2 regions of the Rhizobium sp. NPDC092011 genome follow, and region 1 is predicted to be linked to the other one. Evidence: riboswitches for the same ligand, from Rfam matches in the RefSeq annotation. Region 1 holds a riboswitch; the other holds the start of a gene.
What was found. A riboswitch is a leader RNA that binds a small molecule or an ion and turns the genes downstream of it on or off. The one in region 1 is predicted to bind S-adenosylmethionine.

Region 1 (15,043 bases):
CTGGCGCTCAACCCTTCGGACCATAGCTTTTTCAGCTTCTCGACGCGTTCGTCTGTCCAGTTCATGCCCTGTCTCCGCTGTCGCGTTTCCGGTGGCAGAATCCTTCACCATTGCCTCGAATGGGAACGAGGCACGAAACGCTTTAAAATTGTGGTGACTAGTTCCGCCGCATGCAGTCTAGCAATTGGTTTTTAACCTAGTGTGAGGCTGACTCCGTGACAAGAGTCGCGCGAATCTTGAGGAATCGATTTCGGGGTTTTCCCCAACTTGCTGCCCCGGCGTGGCATTTCTGCAATACGCGGTGGCGAACGTAATCCTTTTGCGCTGAAGCGTTTTCTCGCACTTGCTAAATCGCCAGTTTTGTTGACATCGCGGTGCAAAACATCAATAGTGCCTGGGCCGCCGCAAGGCGGCATTTTTGATTTTTTCGGACCCGTTTCATCAAGCGGAAGCGATTGGTCCTTAAAGTTGTGATCGAGGAGATATGGCCATGGCCGAGACCGCGCCGCTTTATGACACCTACATGCGTGCTCCGCTGCGGTTCGAGCGAGGCGAGGGCGTGTGGCTGGTCACGGAAAGCGGTGAGCGCTATCTCGACTTTGCAGCCGGCGTCGCCGTCAATTCCCTCGGCCACGCGCATCCGCATCTGGTGGCGGAATTGAAGGCGCAGGCGGACAAGGTCTGGCACCTGTCGAACCTCTATGAAGTGCCCGGTCAGGAAAAGCTGTCGAAGCGGCTGACGGAAGTCACCTTCGCCGACAAGGTGTTCTTCACCAATTCGGGCGCCGAGGCGCTGGAATGCGCCATCAAGACGGCGCGGCGCTATCACTTCGCCAAGGGGCATCCGGAGAAGTTCCACGTCATCACCTTTGAGGGCGCCTTCCACGGTCGCACCATCGCGACGATCGCGGCCGGTGGCCAGGAAAAATATATCGAAGGTTTCGGCCCGAAGGCTCCGGGCTTCGATCAGGTGCCGTTCGGCGATCTCGATGCCGTTCGCGCAGCCATCACCGATGCGACGGCCGCGATCCTGATCGAGCCGGTGCAGGGCGAGGGCGGTATCCGCCCGGCGACCAATGAATTCCTGCGTGGCCTGCGCCAGATTTGCGACGAGCACGGCCTGCTGCTGATCCTGGACGAAGTCCAGTGCGGCGTTGGCCGCACGGGTAAGCTCTTCGCCTACGAGTGGGCCGGCATCAAGCCCGACATCATGGCCGTTGCCAAGGGGATCGGCGGTGGCTTCCCGCTCGGCGCTTGCCTGGCGACCGCAGAAGCGGCCTCCGGCATGAAGGCGGGAACGCACGGTTCGACCTACGGCGGCAATCCGCTTGCCATGGCGGTCGGCAATGCCGTGCTCGACATCGTGCTTGCGGATGGTTTCCTGCAGCACATTCGCGATGTGGCTCTGGTGTTCCGTCAGGGGCTTGCCTCGCTGAAGGATCGCTTCCCCGACATCATCGAGGATGTTCGTGGCGAGGGCCTGATGCTCGGCATTAAGGCGGCAATCCCGCAGGCGGATCTCTTGCAGGCGATCCGCGCCGAGCATCTGCTTGGCGTGCCGGCCGGCGACAACGTCATCCGTCTGCTGCCGCCGCTGGTCGTCACCGCTGAGGAAGCACGCGAAGGTCTCGCCCGCATCGAGCGTGCGGCTGAGCGTGCGCGCGCAGCCCGCACCAAGAAATCGGCCTAAGTTTACCGCCCGCAGTCGGGGCGTTCCTGCCCCATGCGGGCGTTATTGTTTTTTCTGGAGTACAGGTAAGGACATGGCTTCTCCGAAACATTTTCTTGATCTCTCGGCCGTCCCGGCTGCCGATCTGCGCCACATCATCGACGATGCGATCGTGCGAAAGAAGGCGCTGAAGGCGGGTGCGGCAGACAAGCCGCTGGCCGGCAAGATGCTGGCGATGATTTTCGAGAAGCCTTCCACCCGAACCCGCGTTTCCTTCGACGTCGGCATGCGCCAGCTCGGCGGCGAGACGCTGTTCCTCTCCGGAACCGAAATGCAGCTCGGCCGCGCCGAGACGATCGGGGATACGGCCAAGGTCCTGTCGCGTTATGTCGACGCGATCATGATCCGTACCACCGATCACGCGCGCATGCTCGAACTGGCGGAACACGCGACGGTTCCGGTCATCAACGCGCTCACCGACGACACGCATCCCTGCCAGATCATGGCCGATATCATGACCTTCGAGGAGCATCGCGGCCCGATCAAGGGCAAGACTGTCGCCTGGACCGGCGACGGCAATAACGTACTGCATTCGTTGATCGAAGGTGCAGCTCGCTTCGGCTATCGCATGAACATGGCGGTACCCCTTGGTTCCGAGCCAAAGGATCACTATCTGAACTGGGCCCGCAACGAGGGCGCCGAAATCCTGCTCTCGCATGATGCAGACCGTGCGGTCGCCGGCGTCGATTGCGTGGTAACCGATACCTGGGTGTCCATGAATCAGGAACACCGGGCCCGCGGTCACAACGTCTTCCAGCCCTATCAAGTCAACAAGGCTTTGATGGCACAGGCCGACAAAGACGCGTTGTTCATGCATTGCCTGCCCGCCCATCGCGGGGAGGAAGTGACGGACGAAGTGATCGATGGTCCGCAATCCGTTGTTTTCGATGAGGCGGAAAACCGCCTTCATGCGCAAAAGTCGATTCTTGCTTGGTGCCTGGGCGCGATCTGAGGATATGAAGCCGCGCTTGAGAGCGCGGGCGCAGTAGGAGTAAAGCAATGGCCGAAAATGCAGCCTCGCTGGGTCAGTTCGATTTTGCCGGTGACGATCACGTCGTACCCTTTCAGGTGGAGGGCCTCGATGTGCGCGGCCGCGCCGTGCAGCTTGGCCCGTTGCTGGATGCGATCCTTGCCCGGCATGATTATCCGACGCCGGTGGCCCGCCTTCTGGCCGAGGCCATCGTTCTGACGGTTCTGCTCGGCACGTCTTTGAAGTTCGAAGGCAAGTTCACAGTGCAGACCAAGGGCGACGGTCCCGTCGATCTGCTGGTGGCCGATTTCTCGACGCCTGAAAATGTTCGCGCCTATGCCCGCTTCAATGAAGAGGCGCTGGCGAAGGCTATCGCCGAGGGCCGGACAGAGCCGGAGCAGCTGCTCGGCAAGGGCGTTCTCGCCTTCACGATCGACCAGGGCCGGTTCAGCCAACCCTACCAGGGCATCGTCGCTCTCGACGGCGCGTCGCTTGAGGAGATCGCCGGCACTTATTTCCGCCAGTCAGAACAGATCCCGACGCGCGTGCGTCTGGGTGCCGCAGAGCTTTTTGATCGCGACGAGAACGGCAAGCCGCGCCATCGCTGGCGGGCAGGGGGCCTGATCGCCCAGTTCCTCCCCGAAGCGCCGGAACGCATGCGTCAGCCGGACCTGCATGGTGGCGATGGAGATGACGGCGCGCGCCGTCATGTCGAGGATGATGCCTGGGCGGAAGCGCGCAGCCTGGTCGAGACGATCGATGCAGACGAACTGACGGATCCACTCGTCGGCACCGAGCGGCTGCTTTATCGTCTGTTCCACGAGCGCGGCGTGCGCGTCTATGAGCCGAAGGCCGTCTACGATCGCTGTTCTTGCTCGCGGGACAAGCTGAAGGGCGTGCTGCAGGGCTTTTCAGCTGAGGAAATCCAGGCGAGCGAAGAGAATGGCGAAATCGCCGTGACCTGCGAGTTCTGCTCCACCACCTATCGCTTCGAAGTATCCGAGATAGAAGCGGCCTGATGCGGCTCTGGAACATTCCCAGGAAGGGTCCGTAACGCCTTTCTGGGAATCCGGAAAGAAACAGGAAGATGGGGTGTTCCGCTATTCGAAGTAGCGCCGAACGCTCTAGTTCAGCGTCCGCAACAGGTTGGGCGTGTCGAGAGAGAAGGCGGGGATCTTGACGTGGAATTGCTCCCCGTCATCCGTTTCCATCTGATAATGGCCGAACATCATTCCTGACGGCGTGTCCAGCGGGCAGCCGGAGGAGTATTCATAGGTATCGCCAGGCTTCAGATGCGGCTGCTCGCCGACCACGCCCGGCCCCGTCACTTCGTCCACGATGCCGTTCATATCGGTAATGTGCCAATAGCGCGTCACTAGTTTGACGGACATCTTGGAATGATTAGAGATGACGATGCGGTATCCCCAGACATAGCGATCATCATCCGGATCGGATTGCTCCTCCAGATAAAAAGGCTCGACGACCACTTCTATGTCGCGTGTTAAGGCGCGATACATGCCTGCTACCTTGCCGCTGCCCTGAACCGTCGCGCGCTTCTCCAAGCCTCATCGTCGCTTCAGCATTTCCAAGTCTGCGGTATATTATCCGCTTTCCGTCTTTCCCGCAAAGTGCAGGATAACTAGCGATATCCTATAACCGATCCATTCCGTCAAGGAACGGCGTGATGAAATATCGCGCATGGAGGTCAGTCTTTTCAGATTTCAGCTATTACGACTGAAGAAACGGGGCCGTGACTTGCTCTAAAAGTATCTCTTTTGGTTTGTCATTTGGTCTTGTCTGCCTTAATGCGCAGCGGCCGGTATCATGGCCGACATATACGCTTGTCAAAATTGCTGGCACACTCCGGCTTTATCTCCAGCTCGTTCGATCTGCCGTCGAAACCTTCAAACTGGCCGGCGCCGAACTTCCACTCAAGTTTCTTTCGAAAGCGCTTGCCTGAGATTTTCCGATGATCGGATTCGGGTTATCATCTGCTTCTGGCACGGCCCGCGCCTCCCCCCTCCACTCGGGAAAGCATTCTTCATGCGGGGTTTTCGATCTCCAAACCGACTGTTTGAGCGCTGGCATAAGGAGGGGTTGCGATGATTGCTCGCAATAGGAGGTTTAGATGAGGCTTTCTGCCCCTGTATATCACTTGAAGCGTAAGGCGAGGCTTCTGTCCCGCCAGCAGAACATACCCTTGCATGCGGCGCTGGATCGCATCGCCGCGGCCGAAGGATTTGAAGGCTGGAGTTTGCTTTCAGCCAGAACAAGCACCGGCGTCCCTGTCAGCGAGTTGTATTCGCGACTGAATCCGGGCGATCTGGTTCTGGTCGGCGCCAGGCCCGGTCACGGCAAGACCTTGATGAGTTTGAGGCTTGCCGTTGAAGCCATGAAATCAGGCAATCGCGGCGCGTTCTTCACCCTGGAAGACACGGAGCAGGCCGTTCTCAATCGCTTCCGGATGATCGACGCCGATCACGCGGAATTTGCTGAATTGTTCGAATTCGACAGTTCGGATGCCATCAGCGCCGACTATATCGTCACAAGGCTGGCCGCGGCGCCGCGTGGCACGCTGGCAGTGGTCGATTATCTCCAGCTTTTGGATCAGAAGCGGGAAAATCCCGACGTGATGACCCAGGTACAGGCGTTGAAGGCATTTGCGCGGGAAAGAAGCGTGATCATTGTCTTCATCTCGCAGATCGATCGCTCATACGATCCTGAACGGAAGCCTGTCCCCGATCTGGAGGATGTCCGCTTGCCGAACCCCTTGGATCTCAGGTTGTTCGACAAGATGTTCTTCCTGCACGACGGCGAGGTCCAGTTCCGGGCTGCAAGCTGACGGAGAGCCGTATCCTGAGGCATTGCCTCACAAGCTGGATCGGGCCGCCCGGAGAGAATTCGGGCGGCCCGATTGAAATCAGGCGGAAACCTGCGCGAGCGCGCGGGCGAAATCCTCGACCAGATCCTCGCTGTCCTCGATGCCGGCGGAGAAGCGCACGGTGCCCGGCGAAATGCCGAGCTCTGCGCGTGCCTCGTCGGTGAGGTTCTTGTGCGTCGTCGTAGCCGGATGGGTGATCAGGCTCTTGCTGTCGCCGAGATTGTTGGAGATTTTGACGATCTCCAGGGCGTTCTGCAGCTTGAAGGCCGCTTCCTTGCCGCCTTTGAGTTCAAAGGCGATCAGGGTCGAGCCGCCGCTCATCTGCTTGGCGATGATATCGGCCTGCGGATGGTCCTTGCGGCCCGGATAGATCACGCGGGCGACCTTGTTGGTCTGCTCGGCGAGGAAATCGGCCACCTTGGCGGCATTCGTCGTTTGTTGCGCTACGCGCAGCGGCAGCGTCTCGATGCCCTTCAGCAGCGTCCAAGCGGTAAAGGGCGACATGGCCGGGCCGGTATGGCGGAAATAGTCCTGCAGGTGCTCGTCGATCCACTGCTTGTCGGAGAGGATGATACCGCCGAGCGAGCGGCCCTGACCGTCGATATGCTTGGTGGCGGAATAGACGACGATATGAGCGCCGAGCTCGAGCGGCTTCTGGAAGAGAGGCGTCGCGAAAACGTTGTCGACCACGACCTTTGCGCCGATCTGGTTGGCGAGCTTGGCGACGGCTGCGATATCGACCACTTCCAGCGTCGGGTTCGTCGGGCTTTCCAGGAAGAACAGCTTGGTGTTCGGGCGGATGGCCTTTTCCCAGTTCTTGGTGAAGCGTCCGTCGACGAGGGTGCATTCGATGCCGTATTTCGGAGCGAGCGTTTCCACGACCCAACGGCAGGAGCCGAAGAGCGCCCGGGCAGCGACGATGTGGTCGCCAGCCTGCAGCTGGCAGAGGATGGCGGCGGAGACGGCGGCCATGCCGGACGCGGTGGCGCGAGCATCTTCAGCGCCTTCCAGCGCGCACATGCGCTTTTCGAACATGTCGTTGGTCGGGCTGCCGTAACGGGCATAGATGAAACCTTCGGTCTCGCCCTTGAAGCGGGCTTCCGCCGCTTCAGAGGTATCGTAGACGAAGCCCTGGGTCAGATAGATCGCTTCAGAGGTCTCGCCGAATTGCGAACGAAGCGTTCCGTTGTGTACGAGTTGGGTTGCGGGGCGCCAAGTCTTGCTCATGCCATCACCACTTTCAAACAAAAAAACCGGTCGCGAAAGCAGACCGGTTCAACCCCGGTCTTTTTAGCCATTTGTTTAACGTGGCTGCAAGCCGACCGGCCAAATCACCACGGGATAAGTTGCAATACTGCCGTTGACCGCTTGCGTCAATTCCCTGAGTTTGGTTTTGTCTGCGACAAATTATGAGAGAAGCATGATGGCTCGCAATACTGGAATTTTGGCCGATCGCGCTATCGCAGCGCTGTTTGAAACAGGGCGGCTGACGAGCGAGAGAGAACTGGACGTCGATCAGATCCAGCCGGCAAGCCTCGACTTGCGGCTGGGTTCGCATGCCTTTCGCGTTCGCGCCAGCTTCATGCCAGGGCCTTCGCATCTCGTCGCCGACAAGCTCGACCGGCTGAAGCTGCATGTGGTCGATCTCTCGGAAGGCGCGGTGCTGGAAACCGGCTGTGTCTACATCGTGCCGCTGATGGAGCGGCTGGACCTGCCTGAAGACATGTCGGCCTCGGCCAATCCGAAGAGCTCGACGGGCCGCCTCGATATCTTCACCCGCGTCATCACCGACCGGGCGCAGGAGTTCGATAAGATCCCGGCCGGCTACTCCGGTCCGCTCTATCTGGAAATCAGCCCGCGCACCTTCCCGATCGTCGTGCGCCGCGGCTCGCGCCTTTCGCAGATCCGCTTCCGCGTCGGCCAGGCCTTGCTGACCGAGCCGGAACTGCTGTCACTGCACGAAGCCGAAACGTTGGTCGCCAGCAAGAAGCCCAATATCACCGGTGGCGGCATCGCGCTGTCGATCGATCTTGCCGGCGACAAGGAAGGACTGATCGGTTATCGCGGCAAGCACCACACGGCTGTCGTCGATGTCGACAAGAAGGCCCAGCACCATATCTTCGATTTCTGGGAGCCGCTTTACAGCCGCGGCCGCACCGAAATCATCCTTGATCCCGACGAATTCTACATCCTCGTTTCGCGAGAAGCGGTGCACGTACCGCCGCATTATGCCGCCGAAATGACGCCGTTTGATCCGCTGGTTGGCGAGTTCCGCGTCCACTATGCCGGCTTCTTCGATCCAGGCTTCGGCCATGCGCCGGCCGGCGGTCGCGGCAGTCGCGCGGTACTCGAAGTGCGCAGTCACGAAGTGCCCTTCATCCTCGAGGATGGCCAGATTGTCGGGCGCCTGATCTATGAACACATGCTGGAACAGCCAAGCAGCCTCTACGGCTCCGGCCTTGGCTCGAACTATCAGGCGCAGGGCCTGAAGCTTTCGAAGCACTTCCGGCTTTGAACATCCACTGACCGGCCTTGACAGAGGCCGGCAACTGTTGGACATCTCAGGATGTCAGGCGGGTGTAGCTCAATGGTAGAGCAGCAGCTTCCCAAGCTGAATACGAGGGTTCGATTCCCTTCACCCGCTCCAACTCTCCTCGAAAATTCTGCATTGCCCAAGCCGTTTTGATCCCTTGTTGCGAATGCAATCATTGGTAGTTGTTGCGACTCTCTGTGGCCATTGCGTGAATCTTCCGCTTTGACTAGCCTGTTCTCGCCATCAATTTTTTGGAGAGAAACCAGCCTTGATCGACCACATAACCATCGAAGTCAGCGATCTCGAAAAGAGCAAATCCTTCTATGAGCGAGCCTTCGAGCCCTTGGGATACCGCCTGTCTTTCGGAAAGGATGGCGTGTTCTGGGCGTTTGATGTCGGCGAGGGCAGCCTGTTCGAGATCCAGCATACCGGCAGCAAGCCGCCCTTGACGCATCTGCATGTCGCCTTCCGTGTCGAGAGCAGGGCCGAAGTCGATGCCTTCTATCGCTCCGCGCTGGAAGCCGGCGCAGGAGACAATGGTCCTCCCGGGCCACGGCCGGAATATACGGAACACTACTACGCCTGCTTCGTCCTCGATCCCGATGGCTACAACATCGAGGCGATGGTGAATAGGCCCGGCGCCTGATTGCAGGCGTCAGGTCGAGAACGGCCTCTTCGTTTTCAGTGTTTCGGCCAACGCTTCGCCGAAGGTTGCGATCGGTCGGGCAAGACGTCCCGCCGGGGGACGATGCACGAGCCAATTGACAACCTTTGGGCTGAAGTCCGGAGCATCGATGATCTCGACAGCGTCGCGCCAACGGCTGTCGGCCAGCGCTGCGGGAGTCAGCACGCCGATACCGAGCCCTCGCGCGACGAGAGACATGCGCAGATCGGCGCTCATGGCCTCGACGCCGACGTCGAAGGGCAAGCGCTCCGCTTCGAAGCGATGCTGAATGAAAGCCCTGAAGCCGCAGCCGCTTTGATTCATGATCCAGGGAAAGCGGGAAAGCTCGTCGAGCTTCGGCTCCTTGGGAACGCCGAGCGATGGCGCGGCGACAAGAATGACGCTGTGAACTCCCAGCACATCGCCGATGACATTGTCGGGCGGCTGCAACCCTTCGGCCAGGCACACGGTTGCCGCATCGAGCTCACTGCGAGCCACCTGCTCGACAAGCTGCGGCGACCATCCGGTGACGATCCGCAGCGTCAATTGCGGAAACTGATTGCGCAATTCATCGAGGGGCGCCGACAAGGCAGCTTCGGAGAGATAAGGCATTATGCCGAGCCGGAACTCACCGCCTATCGTACCGCCGGGTGAAACGCCGGCTTTGAGATCATCGAGCGAGCGCAGAACGCGACGTCCGTGCTCATAAGCCTCGCGTCCCGCCGCAGTCGGCTTGAGCGGTTTCGATTGCCGGTCGAGCAGGGCAATGCCGAGACTATCTTCCAGATTCTGGATGCGCCGGGTAATGCCCGGCTGTGTAAGATTGATGCGCGCAGAGGCGGCAACGATCGAACCCGTCTCCACCACCGCGACGAAAGCTTCCAGATCGTGAATGTTCATGCCAGATCCGCATAATCATTATTAGTTCATTTCAATTGTCTCATTATGCAGCAAAGCGATAAACATGGCCATCTTTATTATCAGAAATTATTGGAGAGCCCATGTCACAGGTACCCGAATGTATAACGAGCGAGCCGGATGACGATCTGTCCGCGGCCGCTGCTCCATCGACATTGCTGTTCGCCATCGCCACCGGCATCATCATCATCAACCTCTTTGCACCACAGACGCTGGTCGGCATCATCGGTCCGTCGCTCGGCTTTTCCGAGAGCGGTGCCGGCCTCGTCGCGATGGCCTCGCTGCTCGGCTATGCCGCCGGGCTATTCTTTCTCGTGCCGCTGGCGGACCTTATGGAGAATCGGCAGCTGGTGCTGCGCATGCTCGTCTCCGCGCTGGTGATGGCTGTTGCCGCCGCCTTCGCGCCGACGGGATGGAGCTTGCTAATCTTCCTGTTTCTGTTGGGAGCAGCCTGTTCCGCCATTCAGATCCTGGTGCCGATCGCCGCGGCTATGACGCCGCCCGAGCATCGTGGCCGGGTAATCGGCAACGTCATGAGCGGTGTGATGGTTGGCATATTGGTGTCTCGCCCTTTGGCGAGCCTGATTGCCGATTTCTGGGGTTGGAGAAGCTTCTATGCCGTCAGCGCGGCGGCGCTGGCGCTTATCGCTGCCGTGCTGGCTCTGAGGCTTCCGGAACGGCGCCCGCTGGCGACCGCGAGCTACGGTGCTCTCATCGGCTCGCTTTTCCAGCTGCTCCGCGACGAGCCGGTACTGCGTTTGCGAGCCTTCACGGCCGCCTTGATGATGGCGAGCTTCAGCCTGTTCTGGACATCGGTCGCGCTGCGCCTGGCGCAGCCGCCGTTCTCGCTTGGTCAATCCGGCATCGCGCTATTTGCGCTCGTGGGGGCAGGCGGCGCGGCCGCAACCTCTCCCTTCGGCCGCATGGGCGATAGGGGATGGACGCGGATCGCGACTTTGGTGTCACACCTGATCGTGCTTGCCGCCATGGCTCTCGCGGCCTGGGTCGGTGAAATAAGATCGGGCCATCCGCTAACCCTGCTGATCCTCCTCGGCGTCAGCGCCGTGATGCTCGATGTCGGCATTACCGGTGATCAGACCTTGGGGCGCCGGGCCGTCAATCTGCTGAAGCCGGAAGCGCGAGGGCGCATCAACGGTCTCTTCGTCGGCATCTTCTTTCTTGGCGGGGCATTGGGATCGGCGCTTGCCGGCACGGCTTGGGATTTCGGAGGCTGGGTCGCCGTCTGCGCGGGCGCCGCAGGTTTCGGCGTGATTGCTCTCGTCACGGCTCTTTCCGTGCGGACGTGACTGAAAGGGGCGGGCAACTCAAGGTCGCCCGCCCCAATATCGTGAAGATGTTACCCAAGATGCGTCAAAGCTCTGTTCTACTCAGATGCACGACGAGGAAATCAGAACTCGGTCCAGTCCGCTTCCTTGCTTGTCGATGTCTGGCCGGCGCCGAATGCGCTGAGCAACTTCTGGCCGAGCGCGCGTGCCGGTGAGGGGGTAGGACGCACCTTGGCCCCATCGGCTGCCCGGATGGCAGGTGCCGCGACAGGCCGCGGCGCAGGGCGGCTCGGCGGGCGCGATGTGGTGCCTGAGACCGGCGCAACAGACAGATGAACGGCTTCATTGCCGCTTGTTCGGAACTGGCCGAGCAAGTTTGCAAGCGAGGCGGCCTCCGTTGCCAGTCCATGGCTCGCTGCGGTGCTTTCCTCGACCATGGCCGCGTTCTGCTGGGTGCCATGATCCATGGCGTTGACGGCGGTATTGATCTCCTGCAGGCCGGCCGACTGCTCGCGCGAGGCCTCGGCGATCGCATGCACATGGCGATTGATTTCCTGCACTTCCGACACGATGGCAGCCAGCGCCTTGCCGGTCTCGCCGACCAGGTTCACGCCGGTGCGCACATGCGTTTCCGATGTGGCGATCAGCGTCTTGATTTCCTTGGCGGCATTGGCGGAGCGTTGTGCCAGCTCTCGCACTTCCTGAGCGACGACCGCAAAGCCCTTGCCGGCTTCGCCCGCACGAGCCGCCTCGACGCCTGCATTCAACGCGAGAAGGTTGGTCTGGAAGGCAATATCGTCGATGACGCTGATGATATTGTTGATCTCGCCCGAGGATTTCTCGATCTGCTCCATGGCTCCGATGGCGTTGTGCACGATCTCGCCCGAACGCTCCGCGCCGGCACGGGTATGGGCGACAAGCTGGCTTGCTTCCTGCGTGCGTCGGGCGGCATCCTTGACGGTCGTGGTGATCTGTTCCAGGGCTGCCGCCGTCTCTTCAACCGCCGCCGCCTGTTGTTCTGTCCGCTTGGAAAGCTCGTCGGCCGCGCCACGCACTTCATTGGCGCCGGCGCTGATCGCCCGCGCATTCGAGCCTACAGCCTGCATGGTTCCATTGAGCTTTACCAGAGAGCTGTTGAAGTCTTGCCGCAACTGATCGAGGTGGGCGACAAACTGGGTATCGATATGCGTGACGAGATCGCCCTCCGCCAGCCGCTTCAAGCCGTCGCCGACAGCTTGGACGGCCTGTTGCAGATGGGCGGCTTCGGCGGCCTGACGGGTTTCCCGCTGAGCGCGCTCGCTGTCGCTGAGCGTCCGGTCGGCCTCCGCCTGGGCTTCCAGCCGGCCCCGTTCGATGGCATTGTCGCGGAAGACGGCGACGGCGGATGCCATCTGGCCGATCTCGTCGCGTCGGTCGCGCCCATCGATCTCGCTTGCGGTATCGCCGTCGGCAAGCGCCGTCATGCGTCGATGCAGGCGCATCAGCGGCGCGGTGATACCATTCTGCGCGACGTAGATGCCCAGGACCAGCGCAAGCAGCGTCAGGCCGCTGAGCGCGATGAGCGTGTAGTTGACGGCGCTGTTGACGTCGACGGACAAGGCATCCGCGCCGTTGTTCATGCGGTTGGACAGAGCGGCATCATTGGTGATCATGATGGCTATGATCTTGCCCAACTTGTCGTTGACCGAGACCATGCTCGCCTCAGCGCCCTTGAGGTCGCCGTCCTGGCGCTGCTGGATGGCTTTGTTCGTAAGCGCTTGCAGTTCGTCCAGCCCGGCAAGAAGGTCTTCGATCGACTGCTTTTCGTCTGGAACCAGACTCAGGGCGTGCCTGAGTCGCTCCCTTGCCTCGTCGAAGTGATTTTTACCCGATGCAACCGCCTTGAATGCGTCGCTGGCAGGATCGAAGTTCAGCATCAAGCTTGCCTGCAGCACCGAGGCGAGCGCAGCGGCGCTGGCGCGTGCGGATTCGGTTGCGGCAACGGCCTCGTTGTCGAGGAAGGCGCTATAGGCGCGGTCTGCCCGGCGGAACTCGCCGGCGATGTGCAGCAAGCCGGCGATGGAGATGATGCCGAGAAGCAGGATTACCGCTAGCATCTTGGTCTTGATTTTCAGATTCCTGAACATGGCTGTCCGTCTGCGAATGCCGCGCTGGCACCGAGGAAACATGCGGAACGCCGCTCGCCCGGAATTGATCAAGGGGCGTGTTACCTAGTGGGTGCGGGTGAAGGTCGAATGGCTTGATACCTTGCGAGGAAGGTTTGGACGACCTGCGTCATGCGATCGGCCCGGCCGACGTCGTCGATGCTGGTGAGTACAATCAACAGAGTTTAATTGACTGCTAACGGCGGGAACATTGCGAGCGGATTCCCAAACTAATTTCATGCTTGTTCAAAGCGGCGCAATCAAGAGATGCATGTGGCGTATTGATTCATCTCTTGCACGCTGCATCGGTCATTCCCGGCGCGATATTCCCCCTGCGGCATGACTCTGCTACATCGGGTTGATGAATCAGGAATGTGCATTCGCGATCGGAGGCCGGATCAAGACCATGCGTGTTTGCCTTTCGACGATGATCTCCGCGGCCGGGCATCTGACGCGTGCGATGTTGGTGGCACTCTCATGCACGCTGCCGCTGGCTGCTCAGGAGGCCAAGCCGCCCGGTCTGCCGATCCTGTTCGATGCGCGAGAGCGTTTGCCGAAACCCGACCTGTCTTCGCTCGTCAGGCTTCGCTTCCTAACGTCAACAGACTTTCCGCCTTTCAATTTTCTCGACCAGAACGGCAAGCTCACGGGCTTCCATGTCGAACTTGCCCGCAAGATCTGTGATGAACTCGCGATAGCGGACAAATGCCAGATCCAGGCTCTGCCGTTCAATGATCTGCAGGGCGCGCTTGCGGCGTCGCAGGGCGACGCGGTGATCGGCGGCATCGCGGTCACGCCGGAACTGCGCAAAAGCTTCGCTTTTTCGCGCCCCTTCCTGATGTTGCCGGCGCGCTTCCTGCGCAATCTCAAGGCCTCGCTCAACGGAACGACCGCGGCATCGCTGGCCGGCCATCCGGTCGGTGTGGTCAAGGGAACGACGCACGAAGCGATGCTGGCGTCCTTCTTTCCAACGATCAAGCCGGTGCCGTTCGACGACAAGGATGCGCTTCTGGCCGCCCTCAAGGACGGCAAGGTCGATGCTGTTTTTGCCGACGGCCTGCAGCTGTCCTTCTGGGTATCGTCGCCGGCAGCTGAAAAATGCTGCGCTCTTTTCGACGGACCCTATCTATCCCAGCAGTTTCTCGGCGAAGGCATGACCATCATGCTGCGCCAGCAGGACGCCGATCTGACGGCGGCGATCAACCACGCGCTGGCGACCCTGTCGCGTGACGGCAGGCTGCAGGAAATCTATCTGCGCTATTTCCCTTACGGGCTCTATTGATCAGGTCACGCCTGGAAAGCGCGCAGCCGTGGTCCGTCAGGAGGGCGGATAGTAAGATGCTTTATGCCTTGCGATAACGTGCGATGGCACTGCGCTCGATGGCGGCGCAGGTGAGTTTGTCCAAGCCGAGGCGGTCGCGCAGCAGGCTGAGCAGACGCAGTTCCTCCGCCTTCACCGACAGGTCGGCCGAGGCGACTTCGACGGCAAGCGCGTAGGCGGTGTCGTAGAGGCGCGCCGGCAGGGTGTCGCGCACCGTTTCGAGCACGATGTCGAGCCCTTCGCTGCCCGAAAGCAGCTTGGCACAGTCGCGCGAAACCGAAATCAGCTTCTCGTCGTCAAAGCCTTTGAACACCGGCAGGGCATGAATGAGCTCTCCGATGCGGCTGAGCTCCCGGTCGTTCATCGTGCGGTCGACGGCCGAGGCCAGTACCATGACGTAGATCAGGGCTTCGTGAGCGGAAAGCGGCTTGTTCATGACAGAAGAAGTCCTTTGAATTTGGCAGACTGAAAAGTCGCGCGTCTCATGCCAAAAGCTGGTGGCGGAAGCAAGGCGTCAGATCGGATTGAGCGGATCTTCCTTGGGCAAGGCAGGGGCGAGGGTCGATTTTCCGTTCTTTCGCGGATCGTCACCATACA
Region 2 (15,043 bases), on a different contig from region 1:
ATCGACGATCGCGCCCGCCAATCCGGATGATCCCGATGGCCGCTGGATCGAATATGCCGGCGGTTATTCCGACATGCTCGCCCAGCGCAAGGGCGCGATCGAAGAGCGCAAGCGAGCCGAGAAGGCTGCGGAGAAGCCGAAGACTGCCGAAGCATCGCCGTCGTCTAATGATGCTTCGAAAGGCAAGAGCAAGCTCTCCTACAAGCAGAAGTTCGCGCTCGAAAACCTGCCCAAGGAAATGGCCAAGGCAGAGGCCGAGATCGCCGCTCGCGAAAAGAAGATGGCCGATCCGAACCTCTTCACCAAGGATCCTGCAACGTTCAACCGTCTCGCGGTCGAGATGGAAAAGCTGCGCGAGAGCCTCACGAAGATGGAAGAGGAATGGCTGGAGCTTGAAATGCTGCGCGAGGAGCTGGAGGGCTAAGCCGCCGCCAGCTCATCCTATGCGGGTCTATCTATATCAAGAAAAACAAGCGGTTGCGCTCAGCGACAACCGCTTCTTTCCCTGTTGTCGAATTCGATAAACCGTTTATACATTAAGGCATGTTGCCGGACGGAGAGCCGGTTTATACCCCCGGGCCGACGTGGCCCGTGGCGCATGTTGGGGAAGTTCGAAGCGATCTGATTGGAATTTCGCCCCCATGGCGAACAGATCCTTCGTGAAAATTTGCAGGCAAATATCGTGGACGCTTAACGCGGCGGTGCCTCTCACCGTGCGCGGTTTTTCGAGGGGGCCTTCATGCCAGTGCTGCCGCGTGCCATTTTGTTCAGCTGTCTCATCGTTGCTTTCTCCGGAGCTCAGGCGCTTGCGCAGAGCGCGCCGCCGGCTCCGCCCGTAACTGTCGCCAAACCCGTCGTTCGCGATGTCATCGATAGCGATGAATTCATCGGCCGTTTTCAGGCAGTCGATGAAGTTTCCGTGCGCTCGCGCGTCGGTGGTTATCTTCAGGAGGTGCATTTCAAGGATGGCACCTTGGTCAAGCAGGGCGACCTGCTTTTCGTCATCGACCAACGACCCTTCATCACCACGTTGAACGAGTCGACTGCCTCACTGGAGGTGGCGAAATCGTCGCTCACGCTCGCCGATGCGCAGTACAAGCGGGCGGAATCCCTGTCGACTACGGGCAGCCAGTCGGCCTCGACACTGGATGACCGCCGTCGCGATCTTCTTGCCGCACAGGCGAATGTGCGCGGCGCGCAAGCCGCCGTCGATCGCGCCAATCTCGACATGGATTTTACCCGGATTACCGCGCCGCTCAGCGGCCGCATCGACCGGCGGCTGATCTCCGTCGGCAATCTCGTGCAGGCCGACCAGACCGCGTTGACGACGATCGTGTCGCTCGATCCGATCGATTTTTATTTTGACGTCGACGAACGGCGGCTGCTCTCCTACGCCGATGAGGCGCGCAAGAACGGCAGCGCCCTGCAACAGGGCGGCGGCGGGCTCGATGTGACGGTGACGATCGCCGATCCCAAGCAGAAGCCGTTCAAGGGCAAGCTGGATTTCGCCGAAAACCGCGTCGACAACGAAACGGGGACGATCCGCGTTCGCGCCCGCTTCCCGAACCCGGATCTCATCCTTCAACCCGGCCTTTTCGGGCGCGTTCAGGTGCAGGGATCCAACAGCTACAAGGCGATCCTCGTTCCGGACGAAGCCATCGGTTCGGACCAGAACCAGCGCGTGGTTTATACCGTCGACACCGCCGGCAACATCACGCCGAAATCCGTTCGCCTCGGGCCGAAGCTCTACGGCTATCGCGTCATCCGCGACGGCATGACCGGCGACGAAACCATCATCGTCAACGGGCTGATGCGGATCCGGCCGGGCGTCAAGGTTGCGCCGCAGCTGATCGAATTGCCGCAGCAGGCGACGAATGATGAGCCGCCGGCACAGGCCGATACACAGGGGACGGATCAATGAGGTTCTCCCATTTTTTCGTCGACCGACCGATTTTCGCATCGGTGCTGTCAATCGTGCTGCTGATCGTCGGCGGCATCGCCTATTTCCAGCTTCCGGTGGCGCAATATCCCGAGGTTGCGCCGCCCACTATCGTCATTCGCACCTCCTATCCCGGTGCTGATGCGCAGACCATCGCCGATACGGTGGCGACGCCGATCGAGCAGGAAGTCAACGGCGTCGAGGACATGCTCTATATGTCCTCCTATTCCAGCGCCGATGGCTCGATGTCGTTGACGATCACCTTCAAGCTTGGCACCGACCTCGACAAGGCGCAGGTGCTGGTGCAGAACCGCGTGGCCATCGCCGAACCGCGCCTGCCTGACGATGTCCGCCGCATCGGCATCACCACGGTCAAGAGCTCGCCCGACCTGATGATGGTCGTGCATCTCCTGTCGCCGAACAATCGCTACGACCAGCTCTATATCTCCAACTATGCCCGCACGCGTCTACGCGACGTCCTCGTCCGCCTTGATGGTGTCGGCGATGTGCAGCTTTTCGGCGAGCGGCAATATTCGCTGCGTATCTGGCTCGATCCGCAGAAGCTCGCCGCTTATGGCATGACCGCAGGCGATATCGTGCAGGCGCTTCGGGACCAGAACGTGCAGGTCTCCGGCGGCACGATCGGCGGACCGCCCGTCTCGGGTACCAATGCTTTCCAATATACGGTGACGACGCAAGGGCGCTTTTCCGACGCGCGGCAATTCCGCTACGTCATCGTCAAGGCGACAGGCAACGGCCGTCTCGTGCAGCTGCAGGATGTCGCCCGCATCGAACTCGGCGCGCAGGACTATGTCACCAACAGCTATCTGAACGGCAATCCGGCGGTCGCGCTCGGTGTCTTCGCCCGGCCCGGCACCAATGCGCTCGATGCCGCCGCCGACATCCAGAAGACCATGCAGAGCCTGTCGCAGGATTTCCCGCAGGGGCTCGAATATCGCATCATCTACAACCCCACAGACTTCATCGCGGAATCGATCAACGAAGTCTACAAGACGATCTTCGAGGCGGCCGTTCTCGTTGCCATCGTCGTGCTGGTGTTCCTGCAATCGTGGCGGACGGCCATCATTCCGATCGTCGCCATTCCGGTTTCGCTGATAGGCACTTTCGCTTTCCTTTTGGCCTTCGGCTTCTCTTTGAACATGCTGACGCTGTTCGGCCTGGTGCTGGCCATCGGTATCGTCGTCGACGACGCCATCGTCGTGGTCGAGAATGTCGAGCGCAATCTGGCACTTGGCATGACGCCGAAGGAGGCGTCACATGTGACGATGAACGAGGTGGGAACCGCCGTTCTGGCAATCTCGCTGGTGCTGATTGCGGTCTTCCTGCCGACGGCCTTCATTCCGGGCATTACCGGGCAATTCTACAGGCAGTTCGCCGTGACGATTTCTGTCGCGACGGCGATCTCCTGTCTGAATTCGCTGACGCTCTCGCCGGCGATAGCCGCGATCGTGTTGCGCCCCCATGACCATAAGAAGTCGAACAATGTCTTCTCGCGTTTCGGCCGAGCCCTGGGCGATGGATTCAATCGCGGTTTCGAGCGGATGAGCAGCGGCTATTCCTGGATCGTGCGCCACCTCGTTACGACCTGGACAGCGCTTGCATGCGCGCTTCTCGTCTTTGCCGTTCTCCTCGCCGGCACCTGGTATATGGGCAGGATCGTACCGCAGGGCTTCGTTCCCACGATGGACCAGGGCTACGCCATCGTCGTCGTGCAGCTGCCCGACGGCGCGTCGCTGGCGCGCACCAACGCCGTCATCCAGAAGGCGACCGCAATCATCAACAAGACGCCGGGCGTCGAGAATGCCGTCGCCTTTGCCGGCTTTAACGGCGCCACCTTTACCAACGCCTCGAATTCCGGCGTCATCTTTACGCCGTTCAAGCCTTTCGAAGAACGGTTGAAATCCGGCGATACCGCCAGCAAGATCATCGGCACGCTTTACGGTAGCCTCCAGGGCATCCAGGAGGCTTTCATCATCGCCATTCCGCCGCCCTCGATCCGCGGCGTCGGCAATTCCGGCGGCTTCAAGATGCAGATCATGGACCGCGAAAATCCGGACATGCGCCGCATTCTGCCGCTCGCCTACCAGATGATGGGCGCTGCCGCGCAGAACAAGGGCGTGAGCGGCGTCTTCACGACCTTCTCCGCCAACAGCCCGCAATATTTCCTGGCAATCGATCGTGACAAGGCGCGGGCACTGAACGTGCCGATCCCGAATATCTTCGAAACCTTGTCGATCAACCTCGGTACGTCCTACGTCAACGACTTCAATGCCTTTGGCCGCGTCTACCAGGTGCGGGCGCAGGCCGATCAGCAGTATCGTATGGATCGCGACGATATTCTGGCGCTGAAGGTGCGTTCGGCGACGGGCGCGCTGGTGCCGCTCGGTACGCTGGTGGATATCCGCGACACGACCGGACCGGCGCTCGTGCAGCGCTATAACATGTATGTCTCCGTGCCGGTTCAGGGTAATCCGGGGCCGGGCGTCTCCACCGGGTCAGCCCTCGACACCATGGAAGGCATAGCAAAGAACCTGCTGCCGTCGGGCACAACCTTCGAGTGGACGGAGCTTGCCTATCAGGAGAAGCATACCGGCAATACGGCGATCTATATCTTCGCCCTGTCGGTGATCTTCGTCTTCCTGGCGCTGTCGGCGCAATATGAAAGCTGGATCCTGCCGCTCGCCATCATCCTCATCGTGCCGCTCGCCGTCCTTGCGGCGTTGATCGGCGTGCATCTGAGGGGGATGGACAACAATATCCTCACGCAGATCGGGCTCATCGTGCTGATCGGCCTCGCGGCCAAAAACGCGATCCTGATCGTCGAGTTCGCCCGGCAGGCACAGGCGGAAGGAAAGAGTGCAGTGGAGGCGGCGATCGAGGCCAGCCATTTGCGCCTGCGTCCGATCCTGATGACGGCTTTCGCCTTCATCTTCGGCGTGGTGCCGCTGATGATCGCGACTGGCCCGGGTGCCGAAATGCGCCAGTCGCTGGGCACCGCCGTCTTCTCGGGCATGCTTGGGGTGACGCTGTTCGGTCTGTTCCTGACGCCGGTGTTCTATGTCGTCCTGCGCCGGCGGCGCAAGCAGGCTGAGACTGCTGCAGAAGAGCCGTTGTCGAACGACGCAGCGGCACAATAACGACAATTGGGGCGGTTCGGCGTTTCACGGGAATCACTCGACCGCTCCTACCGTTTGCCCAATATGAAAAGCCCGGCGAAACAGCTGCCGGGCTTTTCTGTTCTTGGCTTGGAGCGTCTCGGTTCTTCTTCGAAACGCGAAAGCGCTCTACCTTTTGTTTTCTTGCGCATTCCGAACGGAAAGCCGCTGCGCATTTTCCTGGAAATGCTCAGAGGTGCGGATTGCGCGGTCGATACTTCTTGACCAGCTGCTGGTTGATCTCCTTGGCGCCGGGCATGTTGGCGCTGAGGTAGACGGGCGGATTGCCGTCCTTGCAAAGCTCGGCGGCGACATCGGCGAAGATGGCGTTCAATACCGTGGTGCCGACGGCGGTCGATGCCGGCCCGACCTTTAGCTCCGTGCTCGGCAGATCGATCATGGCGTCGCCCGGCGGCAGGCCGTTATCAAGCACGATATCGGCCAGATCGGCGAGCTTCCTGCGACCATCGGCGATGGCGGAAGAATAGGCGAGCGAGGTGATGGCGATTACCGTGGCGCCGATCTCGCGGCCGTAGTCCGCCGCCTCGATCGGTGCGGCATTGACCCCCGAATTGGAGGCGATGATCAGCACGTCGCCGGGCTGCATGCCGTAGCGTTCGAGAACCGGGCGGATGAGGCCCTCGATACGCTCATAGACCGTGCTGATGACGGCGCCTTCATGCAGCATCGCGGATCCGATGAGCACGGGGATGGTGAAGGCCAGCCCGCCGGCGCGATAATGCACCTCTTCCGCTAGCATGTGCGAATGACCGGTGCCAAAGATGTAGACGCGACGATCGCTGCGCGCTGCCGCGCAAATGGCGGCGGAAGCCCTGGACATGGGCTCGGCAAGCGTTTCGCGCAGGGTTTCCAGCCGGCCGATGAGAGCGGAGAAATAGCTGTCCGTGACTGCGGTCATGCCGAGCCTCCATTTTAAAGCAATTCCAGGAAAAGTGCGCAGCGGTTTTCCGTCCGGAATTGCGTAACAACAAAAGTTTAGAGCATTGCCGGGAAAGCTGCGCGGCCGTTTTCCGTCCGGAATGCGTGAGAACAACAAGATGGAGCGCTTCCGCTATTCAAAGAATGGGCGGAAACGCTCCAATATTTCAGGCCGAAGGCTGGCCGGAGATCCATGTTTCGGTGGCCTCGATACCGTCGTTGATATGAACGAGGTCGGCACGGGCTCCCGGTGTCAGGTGGCCCCGATCCGTAAGCCGCAGGAAGCGGGCGGGATAGGAGGTTGCCATACGCAGGGCTTCCGCCAGCGGCAGCTCGAGCACGTTGACGCCGTAGCGGATGGTGGAGGCCATGTCGACGTCGGAGCCGGCCAGCGTGCCGTCATCCAGCGTCAGCTTCGAGCAATAGCCGCCCTCGGTGCGGTAGACCGTGCGGCCGTTGAGCGTGAAGCTCGGGAGATCCGTGCCGACCAACGACATGGCGTCCGTCACGAAGAACAGCCGTCCTTCACCACGCTTGGCGCGCAGCGCCACTCTGAGCGCCGTCGGCTCGACATGATGGCCGTCGGCGATGATACCGCACCAGGGCGCGGGGTGGTCGATGGCGGCGCCGACGAGGCCGGGTGCGCGATGGCCCATCTGGCTCATGGCATTGAAGAGATGGGTGACGCCGCGGGCACCGGCGTCGAAACGCGCGTTGGCCGCTTCCGTCGTGCAATCGCTATGGCCGATGCTGACGATGACGCCGCCTTCGGCAAGCGCCTGCACCTGCCGCTCTGTCACCTGTTCGGCGGCCATGGTGACCAGCAGCGTGCCGATGGCTTCGCGAGCGCGGATGAAAGTGCGGACGTCGCTGTCTTCGACCGGACGCATCAGTTCGGCGAGATGCGCGCCTTTGCGGGCCGGCGCGAGATGCGGGCCTTCCAGATGCAGGCCAGCGACGCCGCGATTGGCTTTCACGGCTTCGACCGCTGCCTCGATGGATGCGGTGGTTGCTGCAGCGACATCGGTGATCAGCGTCGGCAGCACCGACGTCGTGCCGTAGGGGCGATGCCCCTCCGCGATCATATACATGGATGCGGGCGAGGGCTCGTCGTTGAGCATGCGGCCGCCGCCGCCGTTTACTTGCGCATCGATGAAGCCAGGGGAAAGGACGCCGCCCTTCAGCTGAATGGTTTCGGCATTGTCCGGCACATCGTTGACGCCGGTGATGGCGTGGATGCGGCCGTTGCCGATCACCAAAGCGCTGTCTTCGTGAAAGCGATCGCCATCGAAGATGCGCGCACCTGTAAAGACCCTGTAGTCCATCACATGGTCTCCGTTACCTTGAGGAGGTTAGCCGGCTTGTCCGGATCGAAACCCTTGCGGCGTGTGACCGCTTCGATCAGGCGATAGTAGCAGAGCAGCGATACCAGCGGGTCGAGCAGGCCATTGCCGGTGCTCGGCATGCGCAGATTGATGCCGGCAAGCGGCGCCGTCGAGAAGGAGACGGCGGTGGCGCCGAGCTTCTGCAGGCGCTCCAGCGCCTGAGCGTTGTTGGGGAAGGCGGCATCGTCGGGCGAGAAGGCAACGATCGGGAAGCCCGGCTGCACGAGGCGCATCGGGCCGTGCATCAGTTCGGCGAGCGAGAAAGCTTCCGCATGGATGCCAGCGGTTTCCTTGGCCTTCAAGGCTGCTTCAAGCGCGATGGCGAAGGCGGGACCGCGGCCGCCGGTGTAGAGCGAAGAGGCATTGAAGAGCACGTCTTCTGCCGCCTTGCCGTCGATGCCCGAGGTTGCGGCCAGTGCTTCCGGCAGCTTGGCAAGACCGTCAGCGAGGGCCTTGTCCTGCGAAACCGCGGCGGTAACGCCGGCAAGCGCTGCGACCGAAGCGATGAAGGATTTCGTTGCTGCGACGCTCTGTTCCTTGCCGGCATTGAGGCCGAGCACGATGTCGGCTTCATGGGCGAGGGGGCTGTCGGTGACGTTGACGACGGCGATCGTGGTTGCGCCACCCTTCTTCGCCGCGGCCTGCAGCGCGATGATGTCGGGGCTTCCGCCGGACTGCGACACGGTGAAGTGGATGCCGCCCTTAAGGTGGAGAGGGGCGCCATAAACGGAGGCGATCGACGGGCCGACCGAGGCGACCGGGACGCCGCAGGAGATTTCGAACAGATACTTGAAGAAGGTTGCCGCGTGGTCGGACGAGCCGCGTGCCGCCGTCGTTATCAGCGAGGGGCGAGCGGAGGAGAAGAGTTTTGCAATTTCCGCAAAGGCGGGTTTTTCCTTTTCAAGCAGCGTCGCGACCACGTCGGGCGACTGGCCGGCTTCCGTCAGCATAAGGGATTGGGTGTTGCTCATAGGTCATCTCCAATTCTTAATTCAGTAACAAAATCATAGGCATCGCCGCGATAATGCGAGCGGGTATATTCAACGACGCGTTGGTCGGCGAGGCGAGAGACACGCTCGATCAGAAGCGCGGGCGCCCCGGCCTTGACGGTCAGGATCGATGCGGAAGTGGGGTCCAGCGTCACGGCGGTCAGCCTCTGCTGCGCGCGCACTGGCTTGAAGCCTCGTGCGGCGAGCGCATCGTAGAGCGACCCTTCGGCTATGGCGTCTTCGCCCAGAAACTTCATCGGAACCACGGCGCGCTCGATGGCGAGCGGCTGGCCGTCGGCGAGGCGCAGGCGGTCCAGCCGCAGCACGGGTTCGTCAAGGCCGAGGCCGAGAAGGAAAGTTTCTTCGGGCGCTGGCGGACTGATGGTGCGCTGAAGGATGCGGGCAGCCGGCTCGCGACCACGCGAGCGCATGTCGGCGGAGAAGGAGGAGAGCCGCCAGAGCGGCTGCTCGATGCGCTCGACGTGCTGCGAGACGAAAGTGCCGCTGCCGTGGCGCGATTCGATGACGCCTGAGGCCAGCAGGTCGCGGTAGGCCGTCCGCACCGTGACCCGGCCGATCTGCAGGGCGCCGGCAAGATCGCGCTCGCCCGGCAACGCCGTGCCCGATTTCAGCAGGCCTTCCTGGATAAGCCCGGTCAATGCCCGTGCCAGCCGCTTATAGAGCGGCCCGCTCCCGGTGCCCTCGCCGAGACCGCGATTGTTCAATTCAGCGATCAAACTGGTTCTATCCATGAATGTTATTTAGAACCTATTTAGAACCAATTTACAAGATGAATCTGTTCGCAGGGCAAAAAGAAACGGCCGGGCGTTTGGAGCGCCCGGCCGATGATTGTGAGCGTTGGGCATGCCCGGCTCAGTTCTTGGTGAAGATATAGTCCGTTTCCTGCCGCAATACCTCGCCGGGGCGGAGCACCGCATTGGGGAAGCCTTCATGATTGATGGCATCCGGCCAGACCTGGGTTTCCAGGCAGAAGCCCGCGAACGGCCCGATCTTTTGGCCGTCGTGGCCCGGAACCGGAACGTTGAGCTTGAAGGCGGTGTAGAATTGAACGCCTGGCTCGGTCGTGCGGACTTCCAGCGACACGCCTGAATTGACGCTGCGGGCGAGCACGACGGAGCGCTTGGCCGTGCGCTCGCTGGAAAGGCAGAAATTGTGGTCGTAAAGCGCCTGCTCCGACCCTTCGAAGCGCTTCATCGGCGACATCTCGCGGAAATCGAACATTGTGCTTTCGACCGAGCGGATTTCCCCCGTCGGCACCTGCTTTTCGTCGGTCGGGGTATAGTGATCGGCGGCGATCATGATGTCATGACCAAGCGTGTCGTCGCGGCCGTCGAGGTTGAAATAGGCATGCTGGCAGACATTGGCCAGCGTCGGCTGGTCCGTGGTCGATTCGTAGGTGACAGACAGTTCGCCATTGCCATGCACGCGATAGGTCGCCTGGATCGTGCAGTTGCCGGGATAGCCGGCGCGGCCATCGGGATCGACGATCTTCAGGACGACGCGGTCGGTATCGTGCTCGACGATGGTCCAGTTGCGTTTGGCGATATTGTCCTTGCCGCCGTGCAGGTGGGTAACGCCCTTTTCGTTGAGCTCCAGCTGGTACTGCTTGCCATCCAGCGTGAAGCGGCCGGCTCCGATACGGTTGGCGCAGCGGCCGGGCGTGGCGCCGAAATAGGAGGAGTGGGCGGGATAATCGGGGAAATTGTCGAAGCCGAGCAACAGCGCAGGCTGGTGGCCCTCGAGCCGCAGGTCCTGGATGACGGCGCCCCAAGAGATGACATGCGCGGTGAGGCCGCCACCGACGATCTTGACGCGATAGACGGTTTCCCCATCGGCCGTCGTCCCAAAAGCTTCCCGCTGCAAAGTATTTTCCGTCATATCAGCTCATCCATGGCTATCGAAAAGGCAAGGCCAGACCCTGCCCCCATTCTCGTCGTTCCGCAACCGATCGAGTGATGAAATTTAGGAGCGGTGGTGGGATCAGGGTCTGATTGTGATTTGTTCCCGGAGCGCGGCGCTTCCGTTCGGAGGCGTAAAAGGCTCCTTGGCCTCGGAATCTGCACATCGGACCGACAGGCTACGCGTTGAATGTGCCGCGCGCATGATAGGTTGTCGGTTTCGTCCTCCGGCGATTAGGGCTGGTTCCTGAGAGGTTTGGCTGTCCGCCTACTGAAGACCGTTTTGATCAGTTGGTTCGACCCATCCGCTTTTTCGGCCTTCATGATCACCATCAACCTGTCGCCGCGAACGGCGAGAAGCACATAGAACGCTTTTTGACTGTATTTTTCCACATAGGAGCGCCAGCGCCCCATGCCTGCCGCATAGCTGGCATTTCCATAGCCGCTCGTCTCCGCGGTGGCGCTCCAGCCGTTGCTGGTGCTGATCCTCATAAACCTGCCCTGCCTGATTATTCCGGCGCGACATTTTTCTCGGGCGCCGGTGCTGGAATAAACTTGGTCCCACTGCCCGGAGAAGCCTCCCTCTTCGGATCGTGCCTGCTGCGAGACGAGCAAAATGGTTGCGATGGAGAGAAGCAGTTTCAAAGCGTGGCGCACGCACATCTCCACCGGTTTTCCCAGCGATGCGGGAAGATATCCCCTGCACATTTCCGCAAATGGTTGTGTCTATTTGGTGGCGCCACGGCATGCAAATGCCGATCCGTCAGCGCGACAATTCCTTCGTCGCCTTTTCCAGCCCGCCGAGCGTCAGCGGATACATGCGGTCGCTCATCAGGCGGCGGATGATGGAGATGGAGGTCGTGTAGCCCCAGTCGTTTTCGGGTACGGGGTTGAGCCAGATGCATTTGCGGAAATGGCCGGTTACTCGGCCAAGCCAGGCTTCGCCCGCTTCCTTGTTCCAATGCTCGACAGAACCGCCAGGATGGTTGATTTCGTAGGGGCTCATCGAGGCATCGCCGACGAAGACGACGCGGTAGTCGGGGCCGAAGGTGCGGATGAGATCGGTTGTCGCCGTGATGTCGACGCGGCGGCGGCGATTGTCCTTCCACACGCCTTCGTAGAGGCAGTTGTGGAAATAGAAATATTCCATGTGGCGAAACTCTGATCGCGCGGCGGAAAACAGCTCCTCGACCACGCGGATATGATCGTCCATCGAGCCGCCGACATCGAAAAACATCAATAGCTTGACGGCATTGCGCCGTTCCGGCCGCGTCTGGACGTCGAGATAGCCATGCTCGGCGGTGGAGCGGATGGTGCCGGAAAGATCGAGCTCCTCGGCGGCGCCCTCGCGCACCCATCGGCGAAGTCGTTTCAGTGCCACCTTGATATTGCGGGTGCCAAGCTCGACGCCGTCGTCGAGATTCTTGAAGTCGCGGCGATCCCACACCTTGACCGCGCGGCGATGGCGTGAGGTTTCCTGGCCGATGCGCACACCTTCCGGATTGTAGCCATAGGCGCCGAAGGGCGAGGTTCCAGCCGTGCCGATCCATTTCGAGCCGCCTTGATGCCGGCCCTTTTGCTCGGCCAGCCGCTCGCGCAGCGTCTCCATCAGCTTGTCGAAGCCGCCAAGCGCCTCGATCTCTCTTTTTTCCTCTTCGGTCAGATGCCGTTCCGCGAGCTTGCGCAGCCATTCCTCAGGAATGGCTGACGCTTCGACCACCTCCCCCTCGGCATTGCCGCCGATCGCTTCCACGCCGCGGAAATAATCGGCGAAGACCTGGTCGAAGCGGTCGATAAAGCGCTCGTCCTTGATGAGCGTCGTGCGCGCCAGATAGTAGAAGGCCTCGACGTCATAGTCGGCGATCCCCTCTTCCATTCCCTCAAGCAGCGACAGGAATTCCCGGAGTGTGACCGGAACCTTCGCTTGCCTCAACTTCAGGAAGAAGGGAATGAACAAGCCTCAGGTCCTTTCCAGGCCGATCTCCTCCAGATCATACGGCGTGGTCTGGTAGATCTCGTTGATCCAGTTGCCGAAGAATAGATGGGCGTGGCTGCGCCACCGGTTCTGCGGCGGAATTTCCGGGTCATTATGTGGGAAATAGTTGTGCGGCATCTTGATCGGCACGCCCGCATTCACATCGCGGAAATACTCATCCGCCAGCGAGGTGGAATCATACTCGACGTGATTGAACATGTAGAGCCGGTTGCAGGCCTGCTCGTGCACGAGGCAGACGCCCATTTCGCTCGATTCCATCAGAATCTGCAGGCTCGGCACCTTCTCGATGTCATCGCGGCGCACTTCCGTCCAGCGAGAGACGGGAATGGCGAAGTCGTCGGAGAAGCCGTTGAGGTAGACGGAGGATGGCGCGAGATTCTGGTGGCGATAGACGCCGAAGGCCTTTTCCTTCAGCGTATGCTTCGGCACGCCATGGAAATGATAGGCGGCGGCCATGGCTCCCCAGCAGACGTTCATCGTCGAATGGACATTGGTCGTCGTCCAGTCGAAGATCTGCCGCATCTCGTCCCAGTAGGTAACCTCTTCGTATTCGAGCAGCTCGATCGGTGCGCCGGTTATGATGAAGCCGTCGAACTTGCGGTGCTTCACCTCTTCCCAGGTTTCATAGAAGGAGAGCAGGTGCTCCTCGGAGGTGTTCTTCGCCTTGTGAGCACCGATGCGCACCAGGGAGAACTCGACCTGCAGCGGCGATGCGCCGACCAGGCGCGCCATCTGGATCTCGGTCTTGATCTTGTTCGGCATGAGGTTGAGGAGCCCGATCTGAAGCGGGCGGATGTCCTGACGGAACGCCACCGTTTCGGTCATCACCCGCACGCCCTCGCTCTGGAGGGTTTCGAATGCGGGCAGCGTATCGGGAATCTTGATGGGCATTGTTTCCACTCAACCAAATACAAAAAAACCGGCCGCGATGAATCGCTACCGGTCCGCACGCGGCCCTTTAGCGACTTATTTAACGTGGCTGCAAGCCGGCCGGCCAAATCACCACAGAGCAAAATCCATAAACCCGCTGTCGCGGCGGGTCAATGGGCTAACGGATAGCCGAGAGGCCGCCTCGCCCTTCGAGGCCTCGGCGTTTGCGCTCGCGCTTCAACGCCAAGGCACCTCAGGGTGAGGCGGAGAGAGTTTCCGACATTGCGCGAAAGATCAGACCTCATGGTGAGGAGGTCCGCAGGGCCGTCTCGAACCACGAGGACGGGTGGTTGGCTTCCTTCACTTTCCCTGTCCCCGCGCCATGAACGCCAGCCGTTCGAAGAGATGCACGTCCTGTTCGTTTTTCAGCAATGCGCCATGCAGCTTCGGCAGCGCGTTCTTCGCATCGGCGCGCAGCGTGGCGGGGTCGACGTCGTCAGCCACGAGCAGGCGGATCCAATCAAGGGCCTCTGAGGTCGAGGGCTTCTTCTTCAGGCCCTGTACGTCGCGGATTTCGAAAAATTGCGTCAGGGCGGCGTGTACCAGGGCCTGCTTGATGCCGGGGTAATGCACCTCGACGATGCGGGCCAGCGTCTCCATGTCGGGGAAGCGGATATAGTGGAAGAAACAGCGGCGCAGGAAGGCGTCCGGCAGTTCCTTCTCGTTGTTCGATGTGATGATGACGATCGGGCGGATGGCGGCACGGATGGTTTCGCCGGTCTCGTAGACATGGAATTCCATGCGGTCGAGTTCCTGCAGCAGGTCGTTTGGGAACTCGATATCAGCCTTGTCGATCTCGTCGATCAGCAGCACGCATTTCTGGGATGAGGTGAAGGCCTGCCAGAGCTTGCCCCGCCTGATATAATTGCCGACGTCGTGAACTCTGATATCGCCAAGCTGGCTGTCGCGCAGACGCGATACGGCGTCGTACTCGTAGAGGCCCTGCTGCGCCTTGGTGGTCGATTTGACGTTCCACTCGATGATCTCGAGCCCGAGCGCCGCCGCCACCTGGCGGGCCAGTTCGGTCTTGCCCGTGCCCGGTTCACCCTTTACCAGCAGGGGGCGTTCCAGCCGGATAGCGGCGTTGACGGCGACCATCAGGTCCTTGTCGGCGATATAGTCGGCAGTTCCTTGAAATTGCATCGGAAGGCTTTCTCAATCTTTCGAGTGCAAGCTAATTGCTGACCTAATTCGGTTCAAGACGCGAAACCGTGTATATAGGAACGTGATCGCACCGATCTGTTGCAAGGATGGACATGAGGGCGGGTCATGATTAATTGACGGGACGTGCGTCGCAGGGAAGTGCTGATGGCAGTTGAAGCGCAAGCCAAGCCGAATATCCAGGGGAACGAGCAGGTCGGATACGATTTCAGCCTTTTCTTTCGGCTGAAAATGATGTTCTCGGCCTTCTGGAATTCGCCGGTTCGCATCAAGATTATTTCGCTGACGGCAGCGCTCCTGGTGATCATCCTGCTCACCGCCTACGTCCAGGTGCTGCTGAACAGCTGGAATGCGCCTTTTTACGATTCACTGGCACGGCGCGATATCTCAGCCTTCTTCCATCAACTCGGCGTTTTCGGCATCATCGCCGGCTCGCTGCTGGTGCTCAACGTCATCCAGGCGTGGCTGAACCAGATGACGGCGCTCTACATGCGCGAGGGGCTGGCGAGAGATCTGGTGAACCAGTGGCTGCAGGCCAAGCGGGCGCTTCGCCTCGCGTCCTCCGGCCTGATCGGCGTCAATCCCGACCAGCGTTTGCACGAGGATGCC

Region 2: another riboswitch for S-adenosylmethionine. It lies ahead of metA (homoserine O-succinyltransferase); the one in region 1 lies ahead of ACIQJ2_RS23785 (O-succinylhomoserine sulfhydrylase).

Annotation. Positions count from the first base shown of each region.
Region 1 covers NZ_JBIVSO010000006.1:195,106-210,148, forward strand. The annotation lists gene ACIQJ2_RS23755 (GcrA family cell cycle regulator) at 1-65, opposite strand, end outside; gene ACIQJ2_RS23760 (aspartate aminotransferase family protein) at 491-1,690, shown strand; gene argF (ornithine carbamoyltransferase) at 1,764-2,681, shown strand; gene ACIQJ2_RS23770 (Hsp33 family molecular chaperone) at 2,729-3,718, shown strand; gene apaG (Co2+/Mg2+ efflux protein ApaG) at 3,824-4,216, opposite strand; gene ACIQJ2_RS23780 (DNA helicase) at 4,828-5,541, shown strand; gene ACIQJ2_RS23785 (O-succinylhomoserine sulfhydrylase) at 5,620-6,807, opposite strand; SAM riboswitch at 6,850-6,928, opposite strand; gene ACIQJ2_RS23790 (2'-deoxycytidine 5'-triphosphate deaminase) at 7,001-8,095, shown strand; tRNA gene ACIQJ2_RS23795 (tRNA-Gly) at 8,154-8,227, shown strand; gene ACIQJ2_RS23800 (VOC family protein) at 8,382-8,759, shown strand; gene ACIQJ2_RS23805 (LysR family transcriptional regulator) at 8,769-9,677, opposite strand; gene ACIQJ2_RS23810 (MFS transporter) at 9,779-11,002, shown strand; gene ACIQJ2_RS23815 (methyl-accepting chemotaxis protein) at 11,104-13,107, opposite strand; gene ACIQJ2_RS23820 (transporter substrate-binding domain-containing protein) at 13,586-14,407, shown strand; gene ACIQJ2_RS23825 (tellurite resistance TerB family protein) at 14,469-14,882, opposite strand; gene ACIQJ2_RS23830 (hypothetical protein) at 14,961-15,043, opposite strand, start outside.
Region 2 covers NZ_JBIVSO010000004.1:375,450-390,492, reverse strand. The annotation lists gene ACIQJ2_RS20130 (ABC-F family ATP-binding cassette domain-containing protein) at 1-424, shown strand, start outside; gene ACIQJ2_RS20125 (efflux RND transporter periplasmic adaptor subunit) at 740-1,921, shown strand; gene ACIQJ2_RS20120 (efflux RND transporter permease subunit) at 1,918-5,097, shown strand; gene ACIQJ2_RS20115 (SIS domain-containing protein) at 5,306-6,034, opposite strand; gene nagA (N-acetylglucosamine-6-phosphate deacetylase) at 6,222-7,379, opposite strand; gene ACIQJ2_RS20105 (SIS domain-containing protein) at 7,379-8,410, opposite strand; gene ACIQJ2_RS20100 (GntR family transcriptional regulator) at 8,407-9,180, opposite strand; gene ACIQJ2_RS20095 (aldose epimerase family protein) at 9,302-10,327, opposite strand; gene ACIQJ2_RS20090 (hypothetical protein) at 10,582-11,004, opposite strand; gene ACIQJ2_RS20085 (VWA domain-containing protein) at 11,111-12,304, opposite strand; gene metA (homoserine O-succinyltransferase) at 12,308-13,234, opposite strand; SAM riboswitch at 13,282-13,359, opposite strand; gene ACIQJ2_RS20075 (AAA family ATPase) at 13,574-14,416, opposite strand; gene ACIQJ2_RS20070 (ABC transporter ATP-binding protein/permease) at 14,582-15,043, shown strand, end outside.